Regions from separate parts of the Methylobacterium sp. CM6241 genome, predicted to be linked through region 1. Evidence: predicted binding sites of a transcription regulator. Region 1 holds the regulator's gene; the other holds the start of a gene.
The links. Region 1 encodes PhoB, which activates phosphate uptake and scavenging genes when phosphate is short. Its sites were predicted from a motif close to TGTCATNNANCTGTCAT; they were not measured.
Positions count from the first base shown of each region.

Region 2: ACYQR9_RS04785 (acid phosphatase) is a predicted target of PhoB. The motif match lies at 4,825-4,841, and genes of this name have one in related genera.

Region 1 covers NZ_CM139246.1:197,637-212,193, forward strand. Annotated here, with positions in the region: gene ACYQR9_RS00960 (PepSY-associated TM helix domain-containing protein) at 1-964, opposite strand, end outside; gene ACYQR9_RS00965 (hypothetical protein) at 961-1,284, opposite strand; gene ACYQR9_RS00970 (DUF3320 domain-containing protein) at 1,593-7,355, shown strand; gene ACYQR9_RS00975 (hypothetical protein) at 7,492-7,662, opposite strand; gene ACYQR9_RS00980 (hypothetical protein) at 7,868-8,113, shown strand; gene ACYQR9_RS00985 (MFS transporter) at 8,279-9,496, opposite strand; gene ACYQR9_RS00990 (winged helix-turn-helix transcriptional regulator) at 9,602-10,054, shown strand; gene phoB (phosphate regulon transcriptional regulator PhoB) at 10,526-11,227, opposite strand; gene phoU (phosphate signaling complex protein PhoU) at 11,316-12,041, opposite strand; gene pstB (phosphate ABC transporter ATP-binding protein PstB) at 12,128-12,946, opposite strand; gene pstA (phosphate ABC transporter permease PstA) at 12,993-13,886, opposite strand; gene pstC (phosphate ABC transporter permease subunit PstC) at 13,904-14,557, opposite strand, start outside.
Region 2 covers NZ_CM139246.1:1,024,321-1,038,877, forward strand. Annotated here, with positions in the region: gene ACYQR9_RS04765 (thermonuclease family protein) at 1-571, opposite strand, end outside; gene ACYQR9_RS04770 (hypothetical protein) at 587-1,435, opposite strand; gene ACYQR9_RS04775 (lipid kinase) at 1,976-2,890, shown strand; gene ACYQR9_RS04780 (TerC family protein) at 2,936-3,679, shown strand; gene ACYQR9_RS04785 (acid phosphatase) at 3,870-4,760, opposite strand; gene ACYQR9_RS04790 (alpha/beta fold hydrolase) at 4,906-5,787, opposite strand; gene dapD (2,3,4,5-tetrahydropyridine-2,6-dicarboxylate N-succinyltransferase) at 5,961-6,803, opposite strand; gene ACYQR9_RS04800 (YARHG domain-containing protein) at 6,892-7,155, opposite strand; gene ACYQR9_RS04805 (cyclic nucleotide-binding domain-containing protein) at 7,244-7,696, opposite strand; gene ACYQR9_RS04810 (hypothetical protein) at 7,873-8,094, shown strand; gene ACYQR9_RS04815 (response regulator transcription factor) at 8,098-8,784, opposite strand; gene ACYQR9_RS04820 (L,D-transpeptidase family protein) at 9,052-9,588, shown strand; gene ACYQR9_RS04825 (MFS transporter) at 9,602-10,924, opposite strand; gene ACYQR9_RS04830 (MarR family winged helix-turn-helix transcriptional regulator) at 11,082-11,513, shown strand; gene hisS (histidine--tRNA ligase) at 11,584-13,122, opposite strand; gene ACYQR9_RS04840 (DUF3429 domain-containing protein) at 13,229-13,714, opposite strand; gene secB (protein-export chaperone SecB) at 13,948-14,460, opposite strand.

The DNA of each region.
Region 1 (14,557 bases):
TCGTATAGGCATGCGCCGCCGGCTTCAATGGCCCGGTCCGTTCGACCACCTCCCCGGTCACCGCGTGTAAGGCGATCTGCGGATGGCGATGGGCGAGCCCGTGGGGCTCCTCGAACACCGCCACCACGGTGGCATTGGCATCACCGGGATTGTTGATCGAGACCATCTCGAGCGGCTCGCTCACCTCGGCCTGGGCGCGGCGGATGAGAGGACCGAGCGGCGCCGGCTCGGCCGGCTTGCCCTCGGCGGCTCGCCAGGCCGGCATCTGACCGGACTCCACGTAGAAGCGTAGCTCGTCGCCCTTGTAGGCGCTCACCATTCCCCACGGCATGTACATGAGCGCGAGCGAGACGATGCCCGTATAGATGATCATCAGGTGGAACGGCAGCGCCAGAACACCGGTGACGTTGTGCGCGTCGAGCCAGCCGCGCTGGGCGGATTTCGAACGCCGGAAGGTGAAGAAATCGGCGAAGATCCGGCGATGGGTGACGATGCCGCTGATGAGGGCGACGAGCAGGACCATCGCGCAGATGCCGACGATCCAGCGGCCGATTGCCGGGAGCATCTGCAATTCGAAATGGAAGCGGTAGAAGAAGTCACCGCCCTGTGTCGCCCGGGCCTCTGTCGGCGCGCCGGTATTCGGATCGAGGAGAGCCTTTCCGAACTCGCCGTCCGGCGTGACCATCCAATAGGCACCGATATATGGCTTGTCGGGCTGCGGCACGCCCACATACCAAGCCATCGCCTTTGGGGCATGGACCTTGAGATACGCGACTCCGAGTTCGGTCGCGCGAACCACGTCGTATTCCGCCTGCGCGCGTAATTCGGGCCGCATCCAGAGAGAGATGTCGGACTTGTAGTAGGTGGCAGTGCCGGTGACGAAGACGGCGAACATCACCCAGCCGGTCACGAGCCCCGCCCAGGTGTGCAGCCATGCCATCGATTGGCGAAAACTCTGCTTCATGCAGGCTGCACCGCGTTGCCGAGGGCGAGCCAGAGACCGGCGCCCAGGCACAAAGCCGGAAGCGCCAGCCCTATCGCCGCACGGGCGAGGGTGCGGGCGGAGAAGACCCAGATCACCGCACCCGCCATGATCGCGAAGCTCGCCAGGGTGGCGGCGGCAACGGCCTCCGAACGGTCGAGGGGCAAGGTCAGGGACAAGAAGGCCGTGGCAACGGCCGCCAGGGCATAACCGCCGAAGATCGCAAGGAGGGTCCGGCCGGCCACTATCAGGCGGTAGCGACCCTGCGATGGCGGTATACTCGGCTTGGTCATATCCGTCATCGGCGGTCGGCCCCGGTTTGCGAGGAAGCGGGCGCTCCCGGTCGAGGAGCGAATGACAAATGGGCTCAGCAACGCAGCGCCAGCAGAACCGATGGCCTCGGCGTCACGACGGTCGGCATCTTTGCTGAAACGCCGAACACCGAACGCTATACAAAGCCTCGTCTTCCCCGGGCAATCGCTATGTTGTGGAATGATTCCAAGTACAATGCCTGGACGAGCCTGCAGACACGCGAGCGACGGGCAGGCGGCGCTTGCGAGCACGCGCGGCGCGCTTGTAGAACGCTGGCGGTGACGGAGAACCGGGCGCGATGACCGATACGCTCGAGGCCTCCGACAGGGTCCGCACGCGTTGTGCTCTCGCCTGCACGGTGGTCGATCATGCCAGCGTCGCCTCTTGGCAGAATGGGGTTCCGCTCATCCGGGACATCACTCTGACCAATGGCGGTGATACCGATCTCGCCGATGTCACCCTCCATATCAGCGCGACGCCGCCGCTGTTCCGACCTACCACCCTGCCGATCCAGCGGATAACCGCAGGGGGCGTGCAGCGCATCGATGCACCGGGTCTGCGGATCGATGGAGCGATCCTGGCCGGACTACTGGAAAGCCGCCCCTGTACGGTGACGCTGACACTGATGAGCTCGGGCGAGGAGAGCGGGTTAGCCCGAGAGGAGTTCGACCTGCGGCTCCTGCCGCCCTCCCATTGGGGAGGCGCGGATGCGGCGCCCGAACTGCTCGCGGCCTTCGTCAGGCCCAACGACCCGGCCGTGGACGGCATCCTGCGCTCCGCCGCCGCGATCCTGGAGCGGGCAAGGCGGAGCACCGCCTTCGACGGCTATCGCAGCGGAAGGAAGGCCAGGGCCTGGGAGATGGCGGAGGCGATCCACGCGGCGATGGCGGCCCTGCGGATCACCTACATCCTGCCGCCCGCGAGTTTCGAACGGTCGGGACAGAAGGTCCGCGAGCCCGGAGCCATCGTCGAGCGGCGGCTCGCCACGTGCCTCGACCTCACCCTGCTCTGGGCGGCCTGCTGTGAACAGGCCGGGCTCAATCCGCTCTTGATCCTCACCCGCGATCACGCGCTCCTCGGGCTGTGGCTCGTGGACGAGACCCTGCCGGAAAGGGTCGGCGACGACGCTCAGTCCCTGCGGAAGCGCCGTGACCTGCAGGAACTGATCCTGATCGAGACCACCCTACTCACCGCCGATCCGCCAGGGAGTTTCGCGGATGCGGTGGCGGCCGGCGCGCGCTTGATCGATGTGGATGCCGAGTCCCCCCTGGAGATGGTCCTCGATCTGCGGCGCGCCCGTCTATCCGGCATCTCTCCCCTCGACACGGGCGAGCCCGGCGCACAGGCGCCGGCTCCGGAGATGGCGGCTGCGCTCGTCCAGGCGCTCGGCGCGCCCCCGTCCTTCGTCGAGGATCTCCCCGCTCCCCGCCTCGATCTGCCCCGTCGCGAGCCCCGCGACCGGCTGGAAGCCTGGAAACTACGCCTCCTCGATCTGACCCTGCGGAACAAGCTCCTCAACTTCAAACCGGGCAAGGGCTCGCTGACCCTCGATTGTCCCGAGCCGGGCGCTTTCGAGGATGCCCTCACGACGGGCCGTGCCTTCCGGCTCGTCGCTCGGCCCGCCCCCGAGGCGCCAATCGACGGGTCGGGGCAGGAACGCGGCGAGATCACCGTCGATGTCGGATTGGAGGAAGTGGAGGCGCGCCTCACCGACCTGTTCCGGCTCGCCCGCGGCAGTTTCGAAGAGGGCGGGGCCAACGTGCTGTTCCTCGCCTTCGGCTTCCTCACCTGGACCCGTGGCAACGGCATGCCGCCTGCCCGGGCACCGCTGCTGCTGGTACCGGCGGCCCTGACCCGCGCGAGCGTCCGCGCCGGCTTCCGTCTCGTCCGGCACGACGAGGAGGCGCGCCTCAACCCGACGCTACTGGAGATGCTGCGCCAGGATTTCGACCTCGACATGCCAGATTTCGCCGAGGGCTTGCCGGGCGATGAATCCGGCATCGATGTCGAGGCCGTCTGGCGTATCGTGCGCACCCATATCCGCGACCTGAAGGGGTTCGAGGTCACGACCGAGGTGGTGCTCTCGGCCTTCTCTTTCACCAAATTTCTGATGTGGAAGGATCTGAGCGAGCGGACGGACCTCCTGAAGCGCAGCCCGGTGGTGCGCCACCTCCTCGACACGCCGAAACAGGCCTACGGCGACGGCATGGGCTTTCCCGTGCCGGAACGTCTCGACGCGGAGCATCCGCCCTCCGGCATCTTTGCACCGCTGCTCGCCGATTCCTCTCAGCTCTCGGCGATCCTAGCGGCGGCCTCGGGCAAGGATTTCGTGCTCTTCGGCCCCCCCGGCACCGGCAAGAGCCAGACCATCGCCAACATGATCGCGCATTGTCTGGCGCTCGGGCGTACGGTGCTGTTCGTCTCGCAGAAGAGCGCCGCCCTGGCGGTGGTGCGCCGGCGCCTCGACGCGGTGGGGCTGGGCGCCTGCTGCCTCGAAGTCCATGCGGCTAAGGCCCAGAAGACGCACGTCATCGCGCAGCTACGCGAGGCCTGGACCGCGAGGGGCGGCGAGAACGTCCCCTGGGAGGACGCGGCCACCGATCTCCAGCGCCGCCGAGAGGGCCTGAACGGCGTGGTTGAGAGCTTGCACACCACACGGGCGAACGGCCTCAGCGCCCATACGGCCATGGCGCGGGTCATCGCCGACCGGCAGGCCGGCCGGGAGGGTCTCAGCCTCGTCTGGCCGAAGGACGCGACCTCCGCGCCCGGCCACCGGGATAACCTGCGCGTTCAGTGCGGTGAGCTTGCCGCCCTTCGCCCCATCGTCGGGGACATCGCGAACCATCCCCTCCGGGGCATCGGCGCCATCGCTTGGTCGCCCCTGTGGCGGGCCGAGATGGAACAGGCCGTTCCCGAACTCGCCCGCACGCTGCCGGACTTCGCGACATCCGGCCAACGTCTCGCCGAGGCGATGGGCCTGACGCCCCTCGGCCGGACCTATGACGGCCTGCGCGCGCTGTCCTCCCTCGCCATTGCCCTGTTCCGGCCGGAGGCGCGAATGGGCCTGCGCTTCCTCGGCCCCGAAGGCGCGGCCTTGCGCCAAGCCGTCGAGGCGCGTCGCACCCGACAGGACGAGCTCGCCCGGCTGAATGCCCGGCTCTTCGTCCCTTACGCCTCCTCTGTGTTCGGCAACGACCTCGACCGCCTGCTGGCCGAGTGGCGCGAAGCGAAAGCCTCGAACTTCTTCCTGCGGGGGTGGCGCCTCGGCCGGGTCCGCGACCTGCTCGCCCCCTTCGCGCAAGGGAATGCACCGGAGGATATCGGGCCAGAGCTCGTCACCCTCGCCGAGATCAAGGCCCTGCAGGCGACAAGACCCGCTCCGACGGAAGTTCTGGAGAGCGCCACCGTGGAACTCGGGCATCCCTGGTCGGATCCGGCGGCCCCCGCCGACCTTTTCAGCGCTCCGATGGCCTGGGCGACGCGGCTCGCACCGGTCATCACCTCCATGGCGCCGCTCGTCGGAGGCCCGGACATCGTCCGCGCGAGGCTCGCCGCGTTCCTCGACACAGAGGATGGCAGGCTCGAACCTGGCGGCAGCCTGGCCTTGGCAAAGGAGGATTTCACGACGCGGAGAAGCGCCGCCGTGAAGGCGATCGAGACGCTCGGGCGTCTGGCCGGCAGGGCCAAGCCCGACCGCCCGGTGGAGACGGAGGGCGATTGGGTGGCCGGCACCCTCGCCGTTGCGGAAGGCTGGCGGAGGGCGCTGCCCAAAGCGCAGGCCTGGGCAGGTTGGCAGGTGGCAGCGAGCGCGGCGACGAAGGCGGGGCTCGGGCCGCTCGTCGCCGAGATCGAGGCGGGAACGCTGAGGGACGACGCCATCCTCCCGGCCTTCGAGGGCGCCTATGCGCGCTGGTGGATCGACCACGCGGCGACCGAAGACATCCGCCTGCGCGACTTCATGGGCCAGCGCCACGAAGAGGCGATCCGGGGCTTCGGCGAGGCAGATTCCCGGCTCTCCGGCCTCGCCGGGGCGGCGGTGCGTGCCCGCATCGGTGGCGGCGTACCGCTCGCCGGCGCCTTCGGCACCGATCCCGAATGGGGCACGCTGGCGCGGGAAATTACCAAGCGCGCCCGGCACATACCCCTGCGCCAGCTCTTCGCGCGGATGCCGAACGCGCTGACCCGCCTGACGCCTTGCTTGATGATGAGCCCACTCTCCATCGCCCAATATTGGCCGGCCGAGGCGAAGCCGTTTGACATTGTCATCTTCGACGAAGCCTCGCAGATCGCGCCGTGGGATGCCATCGGTGCCATCGCGCGGGGCCGGCAGGTGGTCATCGTCGGCGATCCCGAACAATTGCCGCCCACCAATGTGGGCGATCGCGGGGTCGACGAGATCTCGGACGGTCTCGACGTCGCCGATCAGGAGAGCATCCTCGACGAGTGTCTGGCGGCGCACCTGCCGCAAAGGCGCCTCGCCTGGCACTACAGAAGCCGGCACGAGAGCCTCATCGCCTTCTCCAACCGCCACTATTATCGCGGCGGGCTCGTCACCTTCCCCTCCCCCGTCACCGAGGACCGGGCGGTGCGGCTCCAGCTCGTGGCCGATGGGCTCTACGAGCGCGGCGGGGCGCGGGTGAACCGGCCCGAAGCGCGCGCCCTGGTGGCAGAGGTGGTCGCCCGCCTTTCGGACCCCGCCTTCGCGGCGGAGGAGCGCTCGCTCGGCATCGTCACCTTCAATGGCGAGCAGCAGCGCCTGATCGAGAATCTGCTCGATGCCGAGAGGCGGGGTAGGCCAGAGCTGGAGCAGTTCTTCGACGGGCGGATCTGGAAAGAGCCGGTCTTCGTGAAGAACCTCGAGACCGTGCAGGGCGACGAGCGCGACGTGATCCTGTTCTCGGTGGCGGCAGGGCCGGATGCCACGGGCCGGATCACCGGACAGATCAGTTCGCTCAACCGCGAGGGCGGTCACCGACGCCTCAACGTGGCGATCACCCGGGCCCGGCGGGAGCTCGTTGTCTTCGCTTCGATGCGGGCCGACCAGGTGGATCTCGGCCGTGGCAGCGCCCGTGGCGTGCGTGATTTCAAGCACTTCCTCGCCTTCGCCGAGCACGGTGCCGGCGCTCTCGAAACGGCGGCCGCTCCCACGGGGGGAGACATCGAATCGCCGTTAGAGGGCGCGGTGATGGCGGCTTTGGCTGCACGGGGCTGGAGAATCGTACCTCAGGTCGGGGTTTCCGCCTTTCGGATCGACCTCGGCATCGTCCATCCCGACGCTCCGGGGCGCTACCTCGCGGGCGTCGAATGCGACGGGGCGACCTATCACCGGGCGGCGACGGCGCGGGACAGGGACCGACTGCGCGATTGGGTGCTCACCGATCTCGGATGGCGCATCCACCGGGTCTGGAGCACCGATTGGTGGAACGATTCGCAAGGCGCCCTCGACCGGCTCGACACGGCGTTGCGGGCCGATCTCGACGCCGACAGGGCGAAGCCGGAGCCGGTCGCGACCGAGCCGGACACTCCCGATATCCCCCGAGTGGAGCCCCCCGGCCTCTATCAACCCGCCGACCTGTCGGGCTTCTCTCCCAATGCCGCGCGCTTCCAGGATGTGGCTTACGAGGCCACGCTGGCGGCGATGGCGAGCGAGGTGGTCCTGCGCGAAGGTCCTGTTTTCGCTGACATTCTCGCCGAGCGCTTGCTGCGCGCCCACGGGTTTGCCCGGATCACGGCCCGCCTGCGCCAGCGCGCTTTAGCGGCCGTCGATCCCCACTGCCCCCATACGAGCGAGGGTGAGCGCATCGTTCTCTGGCCGGGGGGGGCACCCGCCGGGCCGGTGAGGTTCCGGCCGGCTCGAGGGGATGGGCGAGCGCCCGCCGACATCCCGCTCCAGGAACTCGCCGGCCTCGCCCGCGACCTCGATCCGGCACCCGGCGTCGAGGGGCGGATGGCCGCGCAGCTGGGCCTCGGCCGGATGAGCGAGGCGGTCCGCGCCCGGTTCGCCGAGGCCGCCTCGCTGGCGCGGGAGAGTGAAGCATCGGCCCCGAAATCCGTCGGATGAGACGGGCGGATCGACCGCCACGCGACCCCCGTTTCGACCGTCATGGGACAGGGGTTTATGGCGGTACGCGACGTGAAAAAGCCCCGCCTGGTAAGGCGGGGCCGATGACGGTGCCGCTGGAGCCGTGCGCGTAGATTTAGGCCGCGAGCTTCAGGGCTTCGGGAGCGTTGTCGTTGACGAGAACGAGCTCGCCCGCCGTGATGGTGGAGGTGTTCGAGGTGGGGGTCAGGCGATCGGCGACGAAGGCCACCAGGGAGATGTTGGCGGCAGCGGCGACAGCGACGGCGGTGAGAATGAGAGCGGTCATATCGGTGTTCCTCGGGGCATTGCGTTTGCGTTGCAGCATGTATGACAGCCCGCCCGCCGAGCTGGTATACCAAACGCCAAATACCACTCATGCAGTCCGCGCATGGAATGCACGATATCCTGCGAAGCCCTGCATTTAACGCACTATGGTGCATGCTGAGCCGCAAGCTCGATCCGCCCCTCCCCCACCCGAAGGTCCCAGCCAGATGCCCCGCCCCACCACAGCCCTCGTCGCCCTACTTCTCGCGGCATGGTCCTTCGACGCACGAGCACAGGATGCGAACCGGGTGCGCGCGATGAACGCGGTGAGCGACCTGGCGCGGGCGCATCGCGAGCAGACGGAGACGCTCCGGCGAATGGAGACGGTCCAGCGCGATCGGGCCCGTGCCGATGACAGGATTCGGCGCAACGCCGAACGGGACAGCCGTTCGATGCGCCGCTTCGACCGCTGAACCGGCATCGACGGCAGCCAGCGCCCTCCTCCGTTACCCGCGCCCTGTCGTCGTCAAACTCTGACGGTTGGTACCCGCCCTGGGTGTCCGAGATGGGTGGTGAGCGGATCGGCCGTTCTCCGCGAAGCTCGAGGATGGAGCTGCCGTTCCGGTTGGATCACCGAGTTACGTTCGACATGTCCGCACCGCGCGCAAGGTGAACAGCCACACGAGCAGGGCCGCAGCGCTGAACGTCGCTCCGAGCGCCGAGACACCGGGCCAGCCAGCCCGGGCATAGATGGACGTCGCAGCAGCGGCGCCGAGGGCGCTGCCCACTGAATAGAACACCATGTAGCCGCCGATGAGCCTGCTGCTGGCTTCGGGACGCAGGGAGACGATGAGGCTCTGGTTCGTGACATGAACGGCCTGCACGGCGAGATCGAGCAGGACGACGCCAAAGATCAGGGCCGGAATTGATACCGGTAGTAGCGCAATCGGCGCCCACGATACGAGCAGAAGCACGAGAGTGGCTCCTGTCGTCCATTGACCATGGCCCCGGTCCGCGAGCCGCCCGGCCCCCGTCGCGGCCATCGCTCCCGCCAGGCCTACGAGGCCGAACAGGCCAATCCAGGTATGGGAGTAGGAGAAGGGCGGCGCACTGAGCGGCAGCACCAGAGCGGTCCAGAATGTGCTGAACGACGCAAAGATCAGAAGCGCGAGAACACCCCGAACCATCAAGACCGGCTCGCTGAGGAACAGGATGGGGACCGAGCGAAGTGCAGCGACGTAGCTGCCGGTTCCGGCCGGGATCCGATGCCGTGGCAGGACGCGCACGAGCAGGCCGACGAGGGCGAGCGACAGGATCGCGGAGACCAGATAGACCGCTCGCCAGCCACCGATATCGGCCAGTATCCCGGCCGCGAAGCGCGCCGCCAGGATGCCGATCACGATGCCGCTCGTGACTGTACCGACCACCCGACCTCGTTCGGTCGGTGTCGCGAGCGTCGCGGCGAATGCGACCAGGACCTGAACCACGACGGCGAGCAACCCAACCGCCGCCATGCCGGCGAACAGGATCGCTCCGGACTTGGCCGTGGCCACTGCCACCAGCGCGAGCACCGACAGAAGCCCCTGGCCGAGGATGAGGCGACGGCGGTCGATGAGATCGCCGAGCGGCACGATGAAGATCAAGCCCAGCCCATAGCCGACCTGGGTCAGGGTCACCACGAGCCCGATCGCGGCAGGCGAGATGCCGAACTCCTGCGCCATCGCATCGAGCAGGGGCTGGGCGCAGTAGATGTTCGCGACGCTTAAGCCGGCGGCGACGGCGAAAATCAGGATCGTCGTCCTGGGCAATGCCCCCTCCGGCTCGGTAGAGGTTCGCTCATCTCTTCCGTGCGGCATGGCGGTCCTGTCGATGAAACCCAATCTGGTTTCATCTTGAGACCACTTGTACCCGGCCCATTCCAGTTCTAAATTGAGACCAGTTTGGAACGGGAGCGTACCTTCGTGGCAAAGCGCGTCAGCCTCTGGAACGCCGGGTGCCCGGTTGCGCGCGCGCTCGATGTCATTGGCGACTGGTGGTCGCTCCTCATCATCCGCGATGCTTTCGACGGTGTTCGGCGCTTCAGTGAGTTCCAGAATGGTCTCGGCATCGCCAAGGGTATGCTGGCGACCCGCCTTTGCGACCTGACCGAACGGGGAATTCTGGAGACGGCGCCCGCCTCGGACGGGACCGCCTACCGGGAATACGTCCTGACCGAGAAGGGGCGCGGCCTGTTCCTCGTCATCGTCGCGCTTCGACAATGGGGGGAGGCTCATCTCTATGGGCCGACCGATCGCCGGTCTCGCTTGGTCGATCGTGAAGTCGGGGCTCCGGTCGCTCAACTCACCTTGCGATCCGCCGATGACCGTCGTCTCGGTTGGTATGACACGCGGGTGTTGAAGCCAGACGTCACCTGACAAGGTGACGTAGCGACGTCGAAAGCGGATAAACCGCATAGCGGAGCGGTCGTTTCCGCCCATGATCAATGTCCGCTCTCAGCGGATGGCGGCGGCCGCTGGATCCGTCGACGTTGGGCCGAAAGTGGGCCCGGCAGCGGGCACCAAACGTCGGATTTCCGCCCCCAGGGCTGACGGATTCAGACATCTGCCCAATGGCTGTTCCCTCTATCCAGGAAGATTCGACAGGCGCGCCCGCCACCCGTCCCCTGTAAAAAGAGGGGGACTCAGGCTGCCCGCCAGATGGGTGAATGCCTGAGCCCCCCGGGGCGAGCACATGCCGGAACGGACAGACGTCCGAGATCGAACGCGCTATCTCGTGGCGGCCGGAATGGCATCGGTTCGCGAGGATCGCCCGGAGGCAAGGCGACCCGCCATCGTCACGATGGGGACGCTCTTTCCGGACTGAGCGGCGCGAAGCCGGCCGTGGCCTCACTCGTCCGTGGAGAACATCTCGTCGAAGGAATAGCCGGAGCCGCGCACGGTGCGGATCGGGTCGCTCTGGCGCGGGCGGTTGATCGCCTTGCGCAGGCGGCCCACATGGACGTCCACCGTGCGCTCGTCGATATAGACGTCGTGGCCCCAGACCCCGTCGAGCAGCTGCTCGCGCGAGAACACGCGGCCGGGGCTCTGCATCAGGAATTCGAGGAGCTTGAACTCGGTGGGCCCGAGATGGATCTCGCGGCCCTGCCGGCGGATGCGGTGGCTGACCCGGTCGAGTTCGATATTGCCGGCCACCAGCAGGTCCGACACATGGGTCGGCTTGGCCCGCCGCAGGAGCGCACGCACCCGCGCGAGGAGCTCCGGCACCGAGAACGGCTTGACGATGTAATCGTCGGCGCCGGTGCCGAGGCCGCGGATGCGGTCGCCCTCCTCGCCCCGCGCCGTCAGCATGATCACCGGCAGCCGCTCGGTCTCCCGCCGTGCGCGGATGCGGCGGCACAGCTCGATGCCGGACAGGCCGGGCATCATCCAATCGAGCAGGACGAGATCGGGAACCTGCTCCTGAAGGCGCAGATCGGCCTCGTCGCCCCGCGCGGCGGAATCAACGACGAAGCCCTCCGCTTCCAGGTTGTAGCGGAGGAGGAGAGTGAGGGCCTCCTCGTCCTCGACGATCAGGATGCGCGTGTTCATGCGGATGTTTTCAGGGTGATGGCGACCGTCCCGGATGGACGCGACGGCCGCGCCGAGCGTGTGCTGGAGCGGCCGGCAGGGGCAGCGATCAGGCGCTGGCGGGCATCGACACGGTAGCGTAGTTCGACGCGTCGTTCTTCGGGCGGTCCCGCTCGGCGAGCTCGTTCGTGCCGGTGACGAGATAATGGATCGTCTCGGCGATGTTGGTGGTGTGATCGCCGATCCGCTCGATGTTCTTGGCGCAGAACAGGAGATGCGTGCAGAACGAGATGTTGCGCGGATCTTCCATCATGTAGGTCAGCAGCTCGCGGAAGAGCGAGTTGTAGAGGGCGTCGATGGAATCGTCGCGCTCCCAGACGTCGAGGGCGGCCTTCACGTCCTGGCTGCCATAGGCGTCGAGGACGTCCTTCAGCTGCTCCTGCACCAGGTCGCCCATATGCTGGACGCCGATGACGATCTTCTGCGGCTGGATCTGATCGGCGATGGCGACCACGCGCTTGGCGACGTTCTTGGACAGGTCGCCGATCCGCTCGAGATCGTTCGAGACGCGGATCGCCGATACCGTCTCGCGCAGGTCGATGGACAGCGGCTGGCGCTTGGCGATGAGCAGGATCGCCCGCTCCTCGACCTCGTGCTGGATCGCGTCCAGACGCTTGTCGGCGGCGATGACAGCCTGGGCCAGGGGCACGTCCCGGCGCACCAGGGCATTGCCGGAATCGGTCATCATCTTCTCGGCGATCCCGCCCATCTCGGAAATCGAGCGGCGCAGGTTTTCCAGTTCCGTGTCGTAGGAACTGACGATGTGGTTGGGCATGCTCGCACTCCTCGACCGAGGCCGCCCCTGGCAGCCCGCATCGCATAGGATCGGGACCGGTGCCGCGGAACGCGGCCCCGGCGGGCTCAGCCGAAGCGGCCGGTGATGTAGTCCTGGGTCTGGCGCTTCTCGGGGTTCATGAAGATCCGTGTCGTCGGGCCGAACTCGACCAGTTCGCCAAGATACATGAACGCCGTGAACTGCGAGATGCGCGCGGCCTGCTGCATGTTGTGGGTCACGATAACGATCGTGAATTCCGAGCGCAGCTGCTCGATCAGCTCCTCGATGCGGCCCGTGGAGATCGGGTCGAGGGCCGAGGTCGGCTCGTCGAACAGGATCACCTCGGGACGCTGGGCGACGGTGCGGGCGATGCAGAGACGCTGCTGCTGACCGCCGGAGAGACCCATGCCGGATTGCTTGAGCTTGTCCTTCACCTCGTCCCAGAGGGCGGCCTTGCGCAAGGATTCCTCGACGCGCACGTCGAGATCGGCCTTGGGCAGCTTCTCGTAGAGACGCAAGCCGAAGGCGACGTTGTCGTAGATCGACATCGGGAAGGGCGTCGGCTTCTGGAACACCATGCCGATGCGCGAGCGCAGCTCGTTCAGATCGACCTTCGAATCGAGCACGTTCTGCCCGTCGAGGAGGATCTCACCCTCGGCACGCTGCTCCGGATAGAGGCTGTAGATGCGGTTGAAGGTCCGCAGCAGGGTCGACTTCCCGCAGCCCGACGGGCCGATCAGGGCGGTGACCTGGCGGTCGTGGAAGTTGAGGTTGACCGACTTCAGGCCGTGGAACGAGCCGTAATAGAAGTTCAGGTCCTTCACGGCGATGCGGATGGGGGCCTGATCGTCGGCCTGGTGGCGACCGGTCAGCTGGGCCTGCGTGATCGCGGGAGCGGCGTTCATCGGATGCGTGTCCTTGTCGAAAACGGGGTGGGACGGGGGCGCGGGATCAGCGCGCCCGCTCGCTCTTGATGACGAAGCGGGCCACGATCGACAGGGCGAGGATCGTAGCGGTGATGAGGAGGGCGCCGGCCCAGGCGAGCTGCTGCCAGTTCGAGTAGGGCGAGAGCGCGAACTGGTAGATCATCACCGGAAGGTTGGGGATGCCGCCCATGAGGTTGGGCGAGAACCAGCTGTTGTTGTTGAGCGCGGTGAAGAGCAGCGGCGCGGTCTCGCCGGCGATGCGGGCGAGCGCCAGGATGATGCCGGTGACGATGCCGGCGCTGGCGCCGCGCCAGGTGATGCTCTTGATGACGATGGAGGGCGGGGCACCGAGGGCCGCGCCGGCCTCGCGCAGGGTCGAGGGCACGAGGCGCAGCATGTCCTCGGTGGTGCGCACGATCACCGGGGTGGCGATGATGGCGAGAGCCACGCCGCCGGCCCAGCCCGAATAGGTCCCCATCGGCCGCACCATCAGCGTGTAGACGAACAGGCCGATGAGGATCGAGGGGGCCGAGAGCAGGATGTCGTTGAGGAAGCGGATCACGTCGGCGAGCTTCGAGTTGCGGCCGTACTCGGCCAGATAGGTGCCGGCCATGACACCCACCGGCGTCGCGATGACGATGCCGATGAGGGTGAGGACCAGGCTGCCGAGGATGGCGTTGGCGATGCCGCCGCCTTCGGAGCCCGGGCCCGGCGTCGGCTCGGTGAAGAGCAGCGGCGAGAAGCCCTTCATGCCCTCGACGATGAGCATGAGCAGGATCGAGCCCAGCACGACGATACCGATCAGCGTGGCGACGGTGCTGCCGACGATGAGGAGCTTGTCGGCGACCCGGCGGCTCGACCGGACCCGGCTGACATGCGCCGGGGCCGCGGTTGTGGGGAGAGTGGTGACGGCGTCCATGATTCGGGCTCCCGGGGTCAGGCGACCTTCACGCGCCGGACGAGCAGGCGCGCGATGATCAGGACGATGAAGGTGATGATGAAGAGGATGCAGCCGAGCGCCATCAGCGAGTTGAGCTGCAGGCCGTCGGCCTCGTTGAACTCGTTGGCGATGCGCGAGGCGATGGTGGAGCCGGGATCGAAGATCGAGCCGGAGAGGCGGTTGGCGTTACCGATGACGAAGGTCACCGCCATGGTCTCGCCGAGCGCACGGCCGAGGCCGAGCATGACCGCGCCGATGATCGAGACCGAGGCCTGCGGCACCAGCACGTGGCGCACGACCTCCCAGGTGGTGCAGCCGATGCCGTAGGCGCTCTCGCGCAGCACGGTGGGGATCTGGTCGAGCATGTCGCGGGTGATCGAGGCGACGAAGGGCACGATCATGATCGCCAGGATGATGCCGGCGGTGAGGATGCCGACGCCCGAGGGGACGCGGGCGTAGAACAGCGTGCCGACGATGGGCATGCCCTCCACTACGCTCGAGACCGGCATCTGCACGTAATGGGCGAAGAGCGGCGCGAAGATGAACAGGCCCCACATGCCGTAGATGATGCTCGGCACCGAGGCGAGGAGCTCGATCGTCATCGAGACGGGCTTGCGCGCCCAGCCGGGGCAGAGCTGCGTGAGGTAGAC
Region 2 (14,557 bases), 830 kb from region 1:
GGGAGTGGCGGACGTTGCTCAAAGTGCCCGCCAGGGTCGCCGAGACCGCAGCCGCGGCGGACCTTCCCCTGGCGACCGAACGGGCCATCACGGAGCGGGCCAGCTCAGACTGCGTTTCCACGAACCGGGACGTGGCCGCCTTGATCTCGTCCGATGCGGTGGGCTCGGGCGGCACGTCCGCCACGGGTTCGGGTGGCACCGGTACGAACAGCGCCCCATGACGCTCCCGCAATTCGGCGAACAGCTCCGATAAGGTCAGGGGGCCGGTCTCGCCCTGACGCGGTGTCCCGGAACGGTCGACGATTCGGTAGAAGGGTGGAGCGGATGTCGGCTCGACCACGGCCTCAGCCAAAAGCTGAAGCGTCCGCCGGGCCACCGGGAAAGCGTTCTGGCGCCGGATCTCCGCATCGATCAGGGATTTGACTGCCTCTCGGGCAGCCCGAGCAGCGACAATGGCCGGAGCCTCGGCCTCGTCGGACGGATTCGTTTTCGAAGCCTTGCCGGTGGCGCGCGTCCTGTCGGCGGCGCGTGACGTGTCCGTTGCGCGTGTCTTTGGGGCGGTCGCGATCATTGGTTCGACTGTGGCTCAGGCACCATGCCGTGTCGATACGGCCGCACTCAGCGGTCCAGGTGCGAAGCGGCGCAGGACGCGGCTCGACTCAGACACGATCACCGGGCGTGATCCGGCGAACGAAATCTCGAGGGTCAGTTCCGCCACGCCCTGCGAGCGGGCACCGTTCCTTGGGTTCGCGGCACGGAAATCGAAGGTCGAGCGCACGATACAGCTGCTCGTGTTGACGCTGCAGGCCGTGCGCGGGGAGCCGTCCTGCATCACGTAGCGGCGGTCCGGCCAGCGTCGGACGAAGCGGCGCTTCTCCGCCATCACCGCCGTCAGCGACAGGGTGCGACCGTGGAAGCGGACATGATCGGCGTAGAAGCGCGGTGCTGCGGCGACCATGCCATCGCCGGGCTCAGAGATCGCGTCGAGATAATCCTCGTTCAGCCTTTGGGCCTTGCGTGCCCATTCGGGAAAGCGATCCTCGGAGGCCATCGCCATGCTCGGGGGCGGTGCGCCGGGGGAGACGGTGAGGGGAAGCGCGTTCGGCGGAACCTGCGAGAGCCGGCGGGGGGAATGCCTGGTCTCGGCGTGGCGGGTGCCACGACGAGCCCGCCGCGGTGCCTCCGCGCCTCTCTCCGCGACGGATGCGGCGCGCGTCGTGGTCTCGGGCTTCGCCGCCTGGGCCGGGCTGCTCTGGGGGGCCTCTTGCACCGCCTGAGGGGAGACAGGTTTCGCCTCACTCTTGGGTTCGGGCTTCACATCGGCCTTGGCCGGGGGGTCGACCCAGGCCGGGCGCCCCTGCGCCTCGGCGCTGACCGTAGAGACCAGGGCCACGAGAAGGGCGGCCGAGCAGGTGGAGAACAATCCGTGGTGCATGGCATCTCACCGCTGTCGCGAACGACGTGGAAGGTGGGCACGACCGCATCAAAGCGCCCGGCCGAAGGAAAACGTCGAAGGGAAACGTCAGGGTCGCGTGTTCGGTTGCCCGCGTCGAACCGGGTCGTTCACCAAAGGACCTCGCCCCGGCAAGAGACCTAGCATACCGCCGCGCCGACCGGTCGGGTCAGCCTTCGTTCCCCGCGCTATGCCCGTTGTTCCCAACGGTTGGCGGGCATTCTCCGCCGAAGTTGCAGGCACGCTTTCTCCCTGGGAACATCCTGTCCCCGGGGCGTTGCCGCCGATCTCCTGAAGCCGATCTCCTGGGCATGACCTCTTGCCATCCTCGCGGGAGCGCCCACCTCTTGAGAGCTTGACGGGTCCGGGCCCCTCTGGCGGCCGAGGCGTCGGCCGCGATGTCGGACTCCTTCTCTGCCTTTGCGCTGACGCGGCGCGAACGCACCGGGGGGTTCTGACACACGTGGTTGTATCGATGATCTTTTGCGGCATCTCGGGATGCTCGTTTTCGGAGGTGGCCTCATGAGTGCCGCATCCACTCGCCGGGCCCTCCTCCTCGTCAATCCGAACGCTCGGAACGGCTCGTTTTCCCTCGACGCCGTGCGCGATTCCTTGCGCGCCGCCGGCATCGAGCCCTTCGAGCCGCCGGGCGATCCCGATTGCACGGCAGTGATCAAGCGTCACGCGAAGGAGTGCGATCTCGTCATCCTCGGCGGTGGCGACGGCACCATGAATTCGGCCGCTCCCGCTCTGGTCGAGACCGGATTACCGTTGGGGATCCTGCCGCTCGGCACCGCCAATGACCTCGCCCGCTCCCTCGGCCTGCCCACCGACCCGGTGGAAGCCGCCGAGCTCATCGGCACGGCGAAGCCCCAGGCGGTGGATCTCGGCTGGGTCAACGGCCGCTACTATTTCAACGTCGCGAGTATCGGCTTCTCCGCCGATCTTGCGGGTGACCTCACCGCCGAATCGAAGAAGAAATGGGGCACGCTCGGCTACGCCATCGCGGCCATGCGCGTCCTGAGGCGGGTACGTCCCTTCACGGTCTATCTCGAACATGACGGACTGACCGAGACCATCACCACGATCCAGGTCTCGGTGGGCAACGGGCGCCACTATGGCGGCGGGATGACCGTGGAAGAGACCGCCACCGTCGATGACGGCAAGCTCGATTTCTATAGCCTGGAGGTCACGCATTGGTGGCGGCTCATCGCGCTGCTGCCGGCCCTCCGTCGGGGCACCCAGGGCAAGGCCGCCGACGTTCGTGCCTTCAACACCACCGAGATCGTAGTGAAGACGAAGAAGCCTCGTCCGGTGAACACCGACGGGGAACTCTCCACCTATACGCCGGCGCATTTCAAGGTCGTGCCCAAGGCCCTCCGGATCTTCGCGCCGGAACCTTCTGAGCGTCCCGGCATCGTGCCCGCCGCATCCTGATCTTCCGCCGCTTTCCGACCTGACGACGTTCGAGGTTTTCTCCCCGTGGATTCGCTTCTTCAACTCGCCGCCGACCCGACCGCCTGGGTGGCGCTCGCCACCCTGATCGTGATGGAGGTGGTGCTCGGTATCGATAACCTGATCTTCATCTCGATTCTCACCAACAAGCTGCCGGCCCATCAGCAGACCAAGGCCCGCCGCATCGGCATCGGCCTCGCTCTGATCCTTCGCCTCGGCCTGCTCGGCACCGTCGCCTACATCGTCCACCTGACGCAGCCGGTCTTCGAGATCTTCGGCAAGGCCTTCTCCTGGCGGGACATGATCCTCATCGGCGGCGGCCTGTTCCTGCTGTGGAAGGCGACGAAGGAGATCCATGAGAGCGTCGATCCCGACGACGGCCACGAGGACGCGTCCGCCCCGGTGGCGCTGAGCTTTGCCACAGCTGTCGGCCAGATCCTGGTCCTCGACCTCGTCTTCTCCATCGACAGCATCATCACGGCCGTCGGCATGACCGATCACGTGCCGATCATGGTGATCGCCGTCATCACGGCCGTCACCGTCATGCTGCTGGCAGCCGACCCGCTGGCGCGCTTCATCGCCGCCAACCCCACCGTGGTGATGCTGGCTCTCGGCTTCCTCATCATGATCGGCATGACGCTGATCGCGGAAGGTTTCGGCGCCCACGTACCGAAGGGCTATATCTACACTGCCATGGCCTTCTCGGCCGGCGTCGAGGGGCTCAATCTCCTCGCCCGGCGCCGGAAGCGGGGCAAGACCAGCGCGGGGTAGGGGCAAAGCCCCTCCCCTTCAGTTTCACGGGAAAACGAAGAAAGGCCCGACCGGGACAGCGGTCGGGCCTTTCTTCGTTCGATTATCGATCGGTCTTGGCGGATGGGCTGAAACTTCACTCGCTCGCCTGCGCAGGCGGGTGACGGTCCGCGGCCAACGTCGCCGGTCGCGGACGCGTCTTCGTGACCGCCTACAGGATCGGCTCGCGTAGGGCCGAGGTCTCGCGAGCACAGATCGCCGCGTCCGGTGGCAAGCCTTCTTGCGAGAGGTTCTTGCCAATCTCCACCCGTGCCTTTTCGAGATCGGCCCGGAAGCCCGCATCGCCCTGGAGCGCGCTGATGACGACGCTGGCCGTGGTGCGTCCGGCCTCCACGTCGCTGGCCCAATGCACGCCGCAAACGATGCGGTTCTCACCGTAAGCCTTGCCGCGCAGGAAGAACTGTGTGGCCTTCTCCGGCACCAGGGCCGCGAGGATGGATGCGTAGGCCCAGCCTTGAGTCGCGTGACTCGAGGGGAAGCTGAACGCGTCTCCGAGTTCGCGGGTCCGCGCCACGCAGATCTCCGCGTCGTTGCCGACGAAGGGACGCAGGCGACGGTAATGTTCCTTGAGTGGGCGGGTGGCCCGGCTGATATCGAGGCGCGTGCGTTCGAGCAGCGTCATCAGGGCCGGCGAGCGGGACTGATCGATCTTGCGCCCGAGTACGCAGGCGAAATCATCGAGGATGGCCGAGGGGCCGTCCGCCACATCCGCCGTGGCGAGTTCCCAGCGCGCGCTACCCTTCAGGGCGCGGGTCGCCGAGAAGATGGTCTTATCTGCCGTCTCGGCGGCCGATTGACCCCGCGGGGGCGGAGGCAGGATCGCGACTGTATCGGGTGCTGTGGCGTCGGACAGATAGGGCGCGCGTGCCGGCATCCCCGGCGTCAACGGTGTCGCTGCGACGGCCGGCGCCGACCGAGGCTTTCCGCTCGTGGCTTTGGTGTCGGCGGGGTTCGGCGTGGGCGCCTGCGCCATGACGGGAGCCGCCATGAAGGCGCAGGACGTGAAGGCAAGCGACGCGAGAGCGGGAAGCAGAGGAGACATGGCAGCGGCTCAGGGTGAAATGCGTCGGGAATGGCAAGCGATAGGGGAGCCATAGGGTTCCTGAACGACACTCGTATGGCACTCGAAACGCATGACATTTCGCCATTCCGTAACGAATGTGTCCCTCGGCGGCCGCGGGATCCCCCTAACGGATGCCCGCGCGGATCGCGGCGGCGACCTCCCACGGATATTCCTCGTGCGGGCTGAGGGCCCCCGGAACCGAAGCCTTGGCCACATGGCCGGCGGCGATGAGGGCGTCCATCTCGGCGCCGGACCGGCGCGGGGCGCGTTCGGGACGCAGGACCAGGATCGGCGGAAGCCCTTCGGCTTCGAACAGGGCCAGGAAGTCCTTGCGGCCCTTGAACGGGTCGAGCCCTCCGGTGACGAAGGCCGCCGTGCCGAACCGGCCACCCGGCTGGAGCGTCACGGCATGTTTGTCGGCGATGATGCCCGGTGTGACGTGGTCCGGATCGGCATAGACATGCGCGCGCATCATCCGGCCGATCACCGGGGGACTGATATTGATGCGGTAGAGCGCCTCGCCGAGAAGCGGAAGCTCGATGGCCTTGCGGATCCCCGAGAGCCAGCCACGGCGCGCATCACCGAGCGCGGTGGGCAGCGGTCCACGCCATGTGGGAGCGACGAGAGCGAGCTGGTCGAACTGGCCTGGATGCCGTTGGGCGGCTGCCACGAGATAGGGGGCCGCATGACCCGCCGCGATGCCGATGGCGTAGGGGCCCGGCACGGCTGCGATCAGCGAATCCATGAAGGCATGGAAAGTCTCCGGCTCCATGGCGATGCGGGATCGCGGATGGTTGCCGAAGCCGGGCCAGTCGGGAATGAGGCAGCGGCAGTCGTGGCCCAGGATCTTGGCCAGGGGCCGCATCTCCGCCCGTGCTGAGATCGACGACAGGGCGGGCAGGAGCAGAGCGGCCGGGCCGCTCCCGACGATGTCGCACGGCGTAGGGACCTTGCGCTCCAGCACGTCGAGCTGAAAGCCACGGGTGGAGTGGGCAGGCTCGATCATCGCTGGCAACGCCTCATCCGGGACGGTCTGCATCGGATTGGAGATCTAACGCGCCGGTCGCTGCCGCATAGGCCGGCTCGGTGTCGCGCCAGGGCCGATGACGACCGTCCGCCTCCCCTCTTTCCTCGACGGGAAAGAGGGGAGTGCCGATCTGCGTCTAATGCGAGCGCGTCTCAGGTCCGGAGCAGCTCGTTGATGGCGGTCTTGGAGCGGGTGCCGGCATCGACGCGCTTGACGATGACGGCGCAGTAGAGGCCGGGGCCGGGCGTACCGTCGGGCAGGTCCTTGCCGGGCGTCGTGCCCGAGACCACCACCGAATAGGGCGGCACGCGGCCATACATGACCTCGCCCGTGGACCGGTCGATGATCTTCGTCGACGCGCCGATATAGACGCCCATGGAGAGCACGCTGCCCTCACCGACGATCACGCCCTCGGCCACCTCGGCGCGGGCGCCGATGAAGCAATTGTCTTCGATGATGACCGGGTTGGCCTGGAGCGGCTCGAGTACGCCCGCGATGCCGGCGCCGCCGGAGATGTGACAGTTCTTCCCCACCTGCGCGCAGGAGCCGATCGTCACCCAGGTATCGACCATCGTGCCCTCACCCACATGGGCGCCGAGATTGATGAAGGAGGGCATCAGCACCGCGCCCGGCGCGATGTAGGAGCCACGGCGCACGAAGCAGCCCGGCACGGCCCGGAAACCGGCCTCACGAAAATGCTTCTTCTTCCAGCCTTCGAACTTCGATGGCACCTTGTCCCACCAATTGGCGCCATCGGGTCCGCCATGGATGATCTCCATGTCGTTGAGGCGGAAGGACAGCAGCACCGCCTTCTTGAGCCACTGGTTGACCTGCCACTCCTCACCGACCTTTTCGGCCACGCGGGCCTTGCCGGTATCGAGAAGATCGAGAGCCTCGTCCACGGCGTCGCGCACGGCGCCCTTGGTCGAGACGTCGATGCCGGCACGCTCCTCCCAAGCGGTCTCGATGGTGGTGGAGAGATCGGCGTGGGACATGGTGGCGTTCCGGTCGGTTAGGGGGAAGGGCCGTGCTTACAAAAGGCGGCCCGGCCTGTCACCTCGGGGCGTCAGGCGAGACGCAGGCTCACTCGCGGCAACCGTTACGGGTTTCCTCCCGCACGATCTCGCCGACCTTCGCCCGGTCGCGGGCAGAGAGCGGGACGTCGCGGATGTCGGAGAAGCGGCAATTGACGTTGCCGAAGGCCGAGATCGCCCGCTGCGTCTTGAAGCAGTAGCCGGCCTCCGCATAGACCGCGTTGCGCTCGCCCCAGAGCTCGTCGCAGGGGGATGCGGCCAGGGCGGGGGCGGCGGGCAGGAGAGCGAGGCACAGAATCACGAGGGCACGCATGGGCACTTCCTGGGCAGGTGTGAGAACCTGAAGGCTTGTGGCCCGTCTGTGCCGGTTTCGCCAGATCTCGGAGCGCGCCGATCGGCCGTCAGAACGCATCGATCCTGGCGCGGACGCCGTCGAGCCCCTTCACCAACGCATCCAGGTCGTCGGCGAGGGTGGCGTGGATCGTCTCGGCCGCGTCGGGAAATTCCTCGAGCACCCGGCGCATCAGCGTGGGCGTGATTCGGACGACCTCCGCCGGTGTCACGGCATGGGCATCGGTGGGGCGCTCGCCGCGCAGGAACAGGGCCATCTGTCCGATCAGGGCGGAACGGCCGACCCGGACGGGCTCGGCTCCGTCCACGCGGGGCGCCAGTTCGATCGTTCCGGACATGACGACGAACCCGCCATCGCTGCGCTCGTCGCGGGCGAACAGGACGTCGCCCGCCGTCAGGCTGCGGCGCTCGGCGGCGAAGGAGAGGAGTCTCAGGGCATCGCGCGCCATGTGGCTGAACAGGGGCGCGGCCGCCAGGATCGCGATGTCGTCGTCGAGCCCCAATGCCGTGCGCTCCCTCAAGACGGAGGTGACCCCTCCGGCGGATCAAGCCTTAGCCGAAGGCGGGCGAGGGGGAAATCCGGCGCTGCACCGGCGCAGGGACGGAGCGTCGATCAAACAGATGTCATGAAACCGGTCGATAGACGCGTCTCTCAAGCAAGACGAAGACGGAAATTCCGGTGTCCAATCACTTCTGCCTGGATCCGAACGATCCCTATGCGCAATCCGAAGTCCTGGTTTTCTTCGAAGGCCAATATCCGGATATCCGCCTGCTGTCGGTCATCGACCGCAACGACGACGAAATCCTGTCGGATCTCGTCCACGAGCAGCAGCGCGACCTCATCCGGGAGATCGCGGCCTTCTACACGTCCGGCGGTGATGCGCCGAACGCGGCTGCCTGATCCTCAGGGCAGCAGCTTGTAGCCGCCGCCTTCCGTCACGAGGATGGCGGTAACGGCCGGGTTCGGCTCGATCTTCTGGCGCAGGCGGTAGATGTGGGTCTCCAGCGTATGCGTGGTGACCTGCGCGTTGTAGCCCCAGACCTCGGCCAGGAGCGTATCACGTCCCACCACCTCGCGGCCGGCACGGTAAAGGAAGCGCAGGATCGCGGTCTCCTTTTCGGTGAGCTTCAACTTCGAGCCACGCTCGCAGACGAGGAGCTTTGCGCCGGGGCGGAACGTGTAGGGGCCGATCTGGAAGACCGCGTCCTCGCTCGCCTCATGGCTGCGCAGATGCGCGCGGATCCGCGCGAGGAGCACGGCGAACTTGAAGGGCTTGGCGACATAATCGTTGGCGCCCGCCTCCAGGCCCTCCACCATGTCGTCCTCCGAATCCTGCGCGCTCAGCATGATAACCGGTCCGCGGTAGCCGTTGCGGCGCATGGCCCGCACCGCCTCCCGCCCATCCATGTCCGGCAGGCCCACATCCATGATCGCGAGGTCGATCCGGTCCTCGGCCACACGGGCGAGGGCGGATTTCGCGTCTTCCGCGCTGACGATGACGAACTCCTCGTACAGATCGAGTTGCTCGATCAAGGTTTCGCGCAATGACTCGTCGTCGTCGCAGATGAGCAGGCGATGGGTGGTCGACATCGGCCGGGATACTTTCACACGCAGCTGGGAAGACCGGACGGGCCGGTCCCGAAAACCTGAGAGATGGCCGAATCGTCGGCCGCGAGCGTAAAACAGCAGAGTGATGGATGTTTTATGTCAGAACCTTGAACGACTTCGCGGCGAGGCCAGACTTCGTACATTCTCGACGGCTCCACGCCTCGAAAAGTTTCTCGCCGGCGCGACCATCGAGCGCCGTGACGAGGAACGCGCTGGTCGGAACCGGTCCGTTCGGACGATAAGTCGGGCATGATCCCGCTGACCCTCTCTCTCATCCGCGTCCGCCGGCTGGTGGGTGACCCGACCCGCGGGCAGATTCTCATGGCGGGCTCCATCATTCCCTGTGCGCTCGGCCGCTCCGGCATCGGGCAGGTCAAGCGGGAAGGGGACGGCCTGTCCCCGCGCGGTCGTTTTCGCCTCCGGGCCGGGGCCTATCGGCCGGACCATTTCGGCGCGCGCCCCCGCACCGCCCTGGCTCTGCGCCCGACGCGGCCGAACGACGGCTGGTGCGACGACCCGCGCGACCGGCGCTACAACCGCCCGATCACCCTGCCCGCCCCCGGCGTGAGCGCGGAACGGATGTGGCGGGAGGACGGTCTCTACGACCTCGTCGTCGATCTCGACTACAACCGGCAGCCGATCCGGCCGGGACGCGGCTCGGCGATCTTTCTGCATGTGGCACGGCCGGGATACCTGCCGACGGAGGGCTGCGTGGCGGTGAAGCGAGCCGATCTCGTTCGCCTGCTGCGGCGCGTCGGGCCGCGTACGCGGCTGCAGATCCTCTGACGGCCGCATCCTGCTACCCACGCGTCGGCAGGGCGGCGGGCGAGACGTCCCGCCGGTCTCCTGGACGGGACAGGGTCATGACCAGGATGGCGGCGAGGATGCACAGGGCGCCGGCGGCGAAGAAGGCCGGCAGGTAGCTCGACAAGGCCGTGCGCGACAGGCCGGCGCCGTAGGCGATGGTGGCGGCCCCGAGCTGGTGGCCCGCGAACACCCAGCCGAAGACGAGGTTCGCCTTCTCGCGCCCGAACCGGGATGCGGTGAGCCGTACGGTGGGCGGCACCGTGGCGATCCAGTCGAGCCCATAGAAGGCGGCGAAGACCGACAAGCCGACGAAGGAAAAGTCGGAGAAGGGCAGGAACATCAGCGAGAGGCCGCGCAGGCTGTAATACCAGAACAGGAGCCAGCGGTTGTCGTATCGGTCGGAGAGCCAGCCGGACGCCACCGTGCCGATGAAATCGAACACCCCCATCGCCGCGAGCACGCTCGCCCCCTGGACCGGGCCGATGCCGTAATCGGCGCAGAGGGGGATGAAATGGGTCTGGATCAGCCCGTTGGTGCTGGCTCCGCAGATGAAGAACGTGGCGAAGAGAACCCAGAACACGCCCGTGCGCGACGCCTCCGCCAGGACCCCGAGGGCGGAGCCGTTCACGGCCGGCGGCGCGACGGCGCCGGTAACGGCGGTCTCGCCATAGGGGGCGAGGCCCATCTCCTCCGGCCGGTCGCGCATCAGCGCCGTGACGGCGAGCCCCGCCGCGAGCAGGAGTCCACAGATCACCAGGAGTGCTGCACGCCAGCCGAGATGCTCGGTGAGGGCGGCGAGGAGCGGGAGAACGATGAGTTGGCCGGTGGCCGAACTGGCGGTGAGGAGACCGACGACGAGGCCGCGCGACCGCGAGAACCAGCGGGTCGCGATGGTGGCGCCGAGCACCAGGGCGGTAAGCCCCGTGCCGATGCCGACGACGACGCCCCAGAGCATGACCAGCTGCCAGACCTCGCTCATGAAGAGGGAGGTGAGCAACCCCCCGACGATGAGGAAAAGCGCCAGGAGCACGATGCGGCGCGGGCCGTAGCGGTTCATCAGCTGGGCCGCGAAAGGCCCCATCAATCCGAACAGCACGAAGCGCACGGCCAGGGCCGATGAGATCGTCGCCGTGTCCCAGCCGAACTCCTTCTGAAGCGGCAGGATCAGGACGCCGGGCGCACCCACGGCGCCGGCCGTGACCAACATGGTGAGGAAGGTGACGGCGGCGACGACCCAGCCGTAATGAACGTTCCGGCGGGCGAGGGGCCCTGCGACGGCGTTCGATAACGATCCGAAGGGAGCAGTGATGGACATACGGCCTCTTCGGGTTCCGCATGGTGGTTCGGCGTGACGACCCGGCGAACAAGCCCGGCACCACGACGCGGTCGGCCTTGCTTAGGCGCATATGCACCCGTTAGACAAGCATCTCGTCCCCGAACCCAGTGATTCCGTATATCGAGGATTTCTCACGATGGATTTGGCGTCACCGTGCCACTGCATCGCCCTACGCCAGGCATCGCGGCGGCTGACGCAGCATTACGACCAGCATCTCGCGCCCACCGGCCTGCGGACCAGCCAGTACGGAATGTTGCGCAGCCTAGGTCGTGTCGGGCCGATCTCCATCAACACCTTCGCGGAGATCATGGTGATGGACCGGACCACGATGGGGCGCGCTCTTCGTCCCCTCACGCGGGACGGGCTCGTCGCCGTCGGTCCCGGGCCGGATGGTCGCACGCGCTCCCTCACCCTCACCACTGCGGGGCGGAGGCGAATGGAGGACGCGCTTCCCCTTTGGGAGCAGGCGCAGCAGACGTTCGAGGAACGCTACGGAGCGGTGCCGGCAAGCGACCTGCGCCAGGCGGCGCTCAGCCTGGCGAGGACGGAGCTGTCACCAGCCGCGTGAGAGGGGCGGCGGGCGAGTGATCCGGGGGCGGGACCGCGCATGGTCCAGCCTCCGGTTGTCCCAGTCGCCTTCAGAAATGCCGCGCCAGCACCTCGCGGACGCGCTCGACCATCTCGTCTTCTTTCACCGAGAACTGGGCCGGGCGTGCCGCCTTCCATTCGGCGTTGCTGGCGATGTCGCCCGCCGCCTTGGCACCCTCAATGAGGTCCTTGACCTGGACTTCGCCGGCCTCGCGCTCGTTGGAGCCCTGGATGATGGCGCAAGGGCTGCCGCGCCGGTCGGCGTATTTCATCTGCGCCTTCATGCCCGAGCCGCCGAGATAGAGTTCGGCGCGGATGCCGGCCTCACGCAGGCGCGCCACGAGGCGCTGGTAATCGGCGATGTTGTCGCGGTCGAGAACCAGCACCACCACCGGACCGGGCTTCGCGGTGCCCTCGAGCAGCGGGCTCCCGGTCAGTTGCAGCGCCGAGAACAGGCGCGACACGCCGATGGAGAAGCCCGTCGCCGGCACCGGCTCGGCGCGGAAGCGGCCGACGAGGCCGTCATAGCGGCCGCCGCCCGCCACCGACCCGAAGCGCACGGTCTGGCCCTCCTCGTTGGTGACGGGGAAGGTCAGCTCGGCCTCGTAGACAGGGCCGGTATAGTATTCGAGGCCGCGCACCACCGAAGGGTCGGCCCGGATGCGGTCGTGGCCATAGCCCGCCGCCGCACAGAGCCGCATGATCGCTTGCAGTTCGGCGATGCCTTCACGGCCGGTCTCGGACGAGCCGACGACATCGGTCCACGAGCCGAAGAATTGCTCCCAGAACGCCATGCGGTCGCCCTCTGCGTCGGGAGCGGCCTGGAAAGAGACGTAGGCGAGGATGCGCTCGATGGCGTCGGGTGCGAGGCCCGCACCTTTAGCGAAATCACCGCTCTCGTCCTTTCGCCCTTCGCCGAGAAGTTGGCGTACCCCGTCGACGCCGAGGCGGTCGAGCTTGTCGATGGCCCGCAGAACCGTGAGGCGCTGGCCGGCCTTGTCCTCGCCCGAGAGGCCGATAGCCTCCATGACGCCGTCGAGCACCTTCCGGTTGTTGACCTTGATGACGTACTGGCCGGACAGGCCGAGCTTTTCCAGCGTGTCGGCCATCAGCATGCAGATCTCGGCATCCGCCGCGACGGAGCCCGCGCCGACGATGTCGGCATCGCATTGCATGAATTGGCGGAAGCGGCCGGGACCGGGCTTCTCGTTGCGGAAGACGTAGCCGGCGCGGAAGCTGCGGTAGGGCTTGGGGATTGCGTCGAAATGTTCGGCCACGTGCCGGGCCAGAGGCGCGGTGAGGTCGTAGCGAAGGGACAGCCAGGATTCGTCGTCGTCTTGGAACGAGAACACGCCCTCGTTCGGCCGGTCGAGATCGGGCAGGAACTTGCCGAGGGACTCGGTGTATTCGACGAAGGGCGTCTCCAACGCCTCGAACCCGTAGAGCTCGAAGCTCTGGCGGATCGTCTCCAGCATCCGGTGCTGGGCGGCGATCTCATCGGCGCGACGGTCGACGAAGCCGCGCGGCAGGCGCGCCTTCAACGTGTCGGCCTTCGTGGGATCGGCCTTCTTGGATTCGGCCTTGGCCATGGTGTCTTCGCTTTGCGTTCGGGCTGTCGATGTCAGGCGGGCTCTATCGCGGGTGTTCCCGAGCGGCAAGCGTGCCGGGCAAAGGGCGTGACACCGGGTGCCGTCGTTAGAGCTTGAGGCCGAGCAGCGCGCATAAGCTGAGAATGGCGATGGGGATCTGAAGCGGGCGAAGTCGAGCGAAGAAGAGCGGCGCCTCGCCGGTACGGGCGGCGATGGGATCGAGGATCGCCACGGCGGTGAAGCCGGCGATGAGAAGGGCGAGGGCCGCCACTGTCTGGCCGAGGGATGCGGACAGGAGCGCGAGAAAACCGAGGCCGAACAGGCCGAACATGGTGGCGATCTGGATGAAGGTCGGACCACCCTCGGTGCGGAAGCTGACACCACGCCGTACGCCCGACAGAAACAGCAGGATGGCACAGCCCCATAGAATGGTGAGGTAGAGAACCGCATCGCCGAGATCGTCCCGCCGCCACCAGGCGAAAGCCGCACCGAGGGCGAACGGCACCATCGGCCCGTAGCCGAGAACGATGCTGAGCCAGGGCACGCGACGGGGCTCACTCACGTTGAGCGTGCGGTTGTCATCTTGCTTCATGCCGGGAGAGCTCCTCCATTCACCCAGCCGGGCAACCGTCGCGCCGTGGCCCAGTTCCGGAGCGCGACGTGCTTGAGATCGGCGCTGGCAGGCCAAGCGCGGCTGTTTTCACGTGCAACAGGTGGACTTGCCGCTTGCTCGTATCCCGAGACGAGAACGCCCCGGCACGCTGAAGGCGGCCGGGGCGTTCTCGGGATCGATGGCGGAAATGCCTTGGCAGATCCGTTCGTGGATCAGGAGGCGAGGGGACCGGTCGGGGTGTTGCCCTGCTGGTTCTGGGCCTCGAAGGCCTTCTGGCGGTAGAGACCCACGAAATCGATCGGATCGATATAGAGAGGCGGGAAACCGCCGTTGCGCACGGCCTCGGCGATGATCTGGCGCGCGAACGGGAAGAGAAGGCGCGGGCACTCGATCATCACGGCCGGATGCAACTGGTCCTGGGGGATGTTGCGCATGCGGAAGATGCCGGCATAGTTCAGCTCGAAGGCGAACAGCACCTCGTTGTTGATCTTTGCATCGCCTTCCAGGGTCAGCTCGACCTCGAAATCGGCCTCGGCCAACTGCTTGGCATTGACGTTGACCTGGATATTGATCTGCGGGCCGCTTTCCTGCGGCTGGAGCGAGCGCGGCGCGTTGGGGTTCTCGAAGGAGAGATCCTTGGCGTATTGCGCCAACGCGTTGATGGCGGGCGACTGGTCCTCGGCGGGAGCCGCGCCGTTGCCGTTCGGTGCCGGGGTATCGGCCATGGCGATCTCGTCCTCTTTCGCGGGGTCTACTGGGCCACCTCGGCGATCCACTGCGCGGCGTATCGTCTGATCGTCGCAGGGCCGGGGCCGAGAGCAC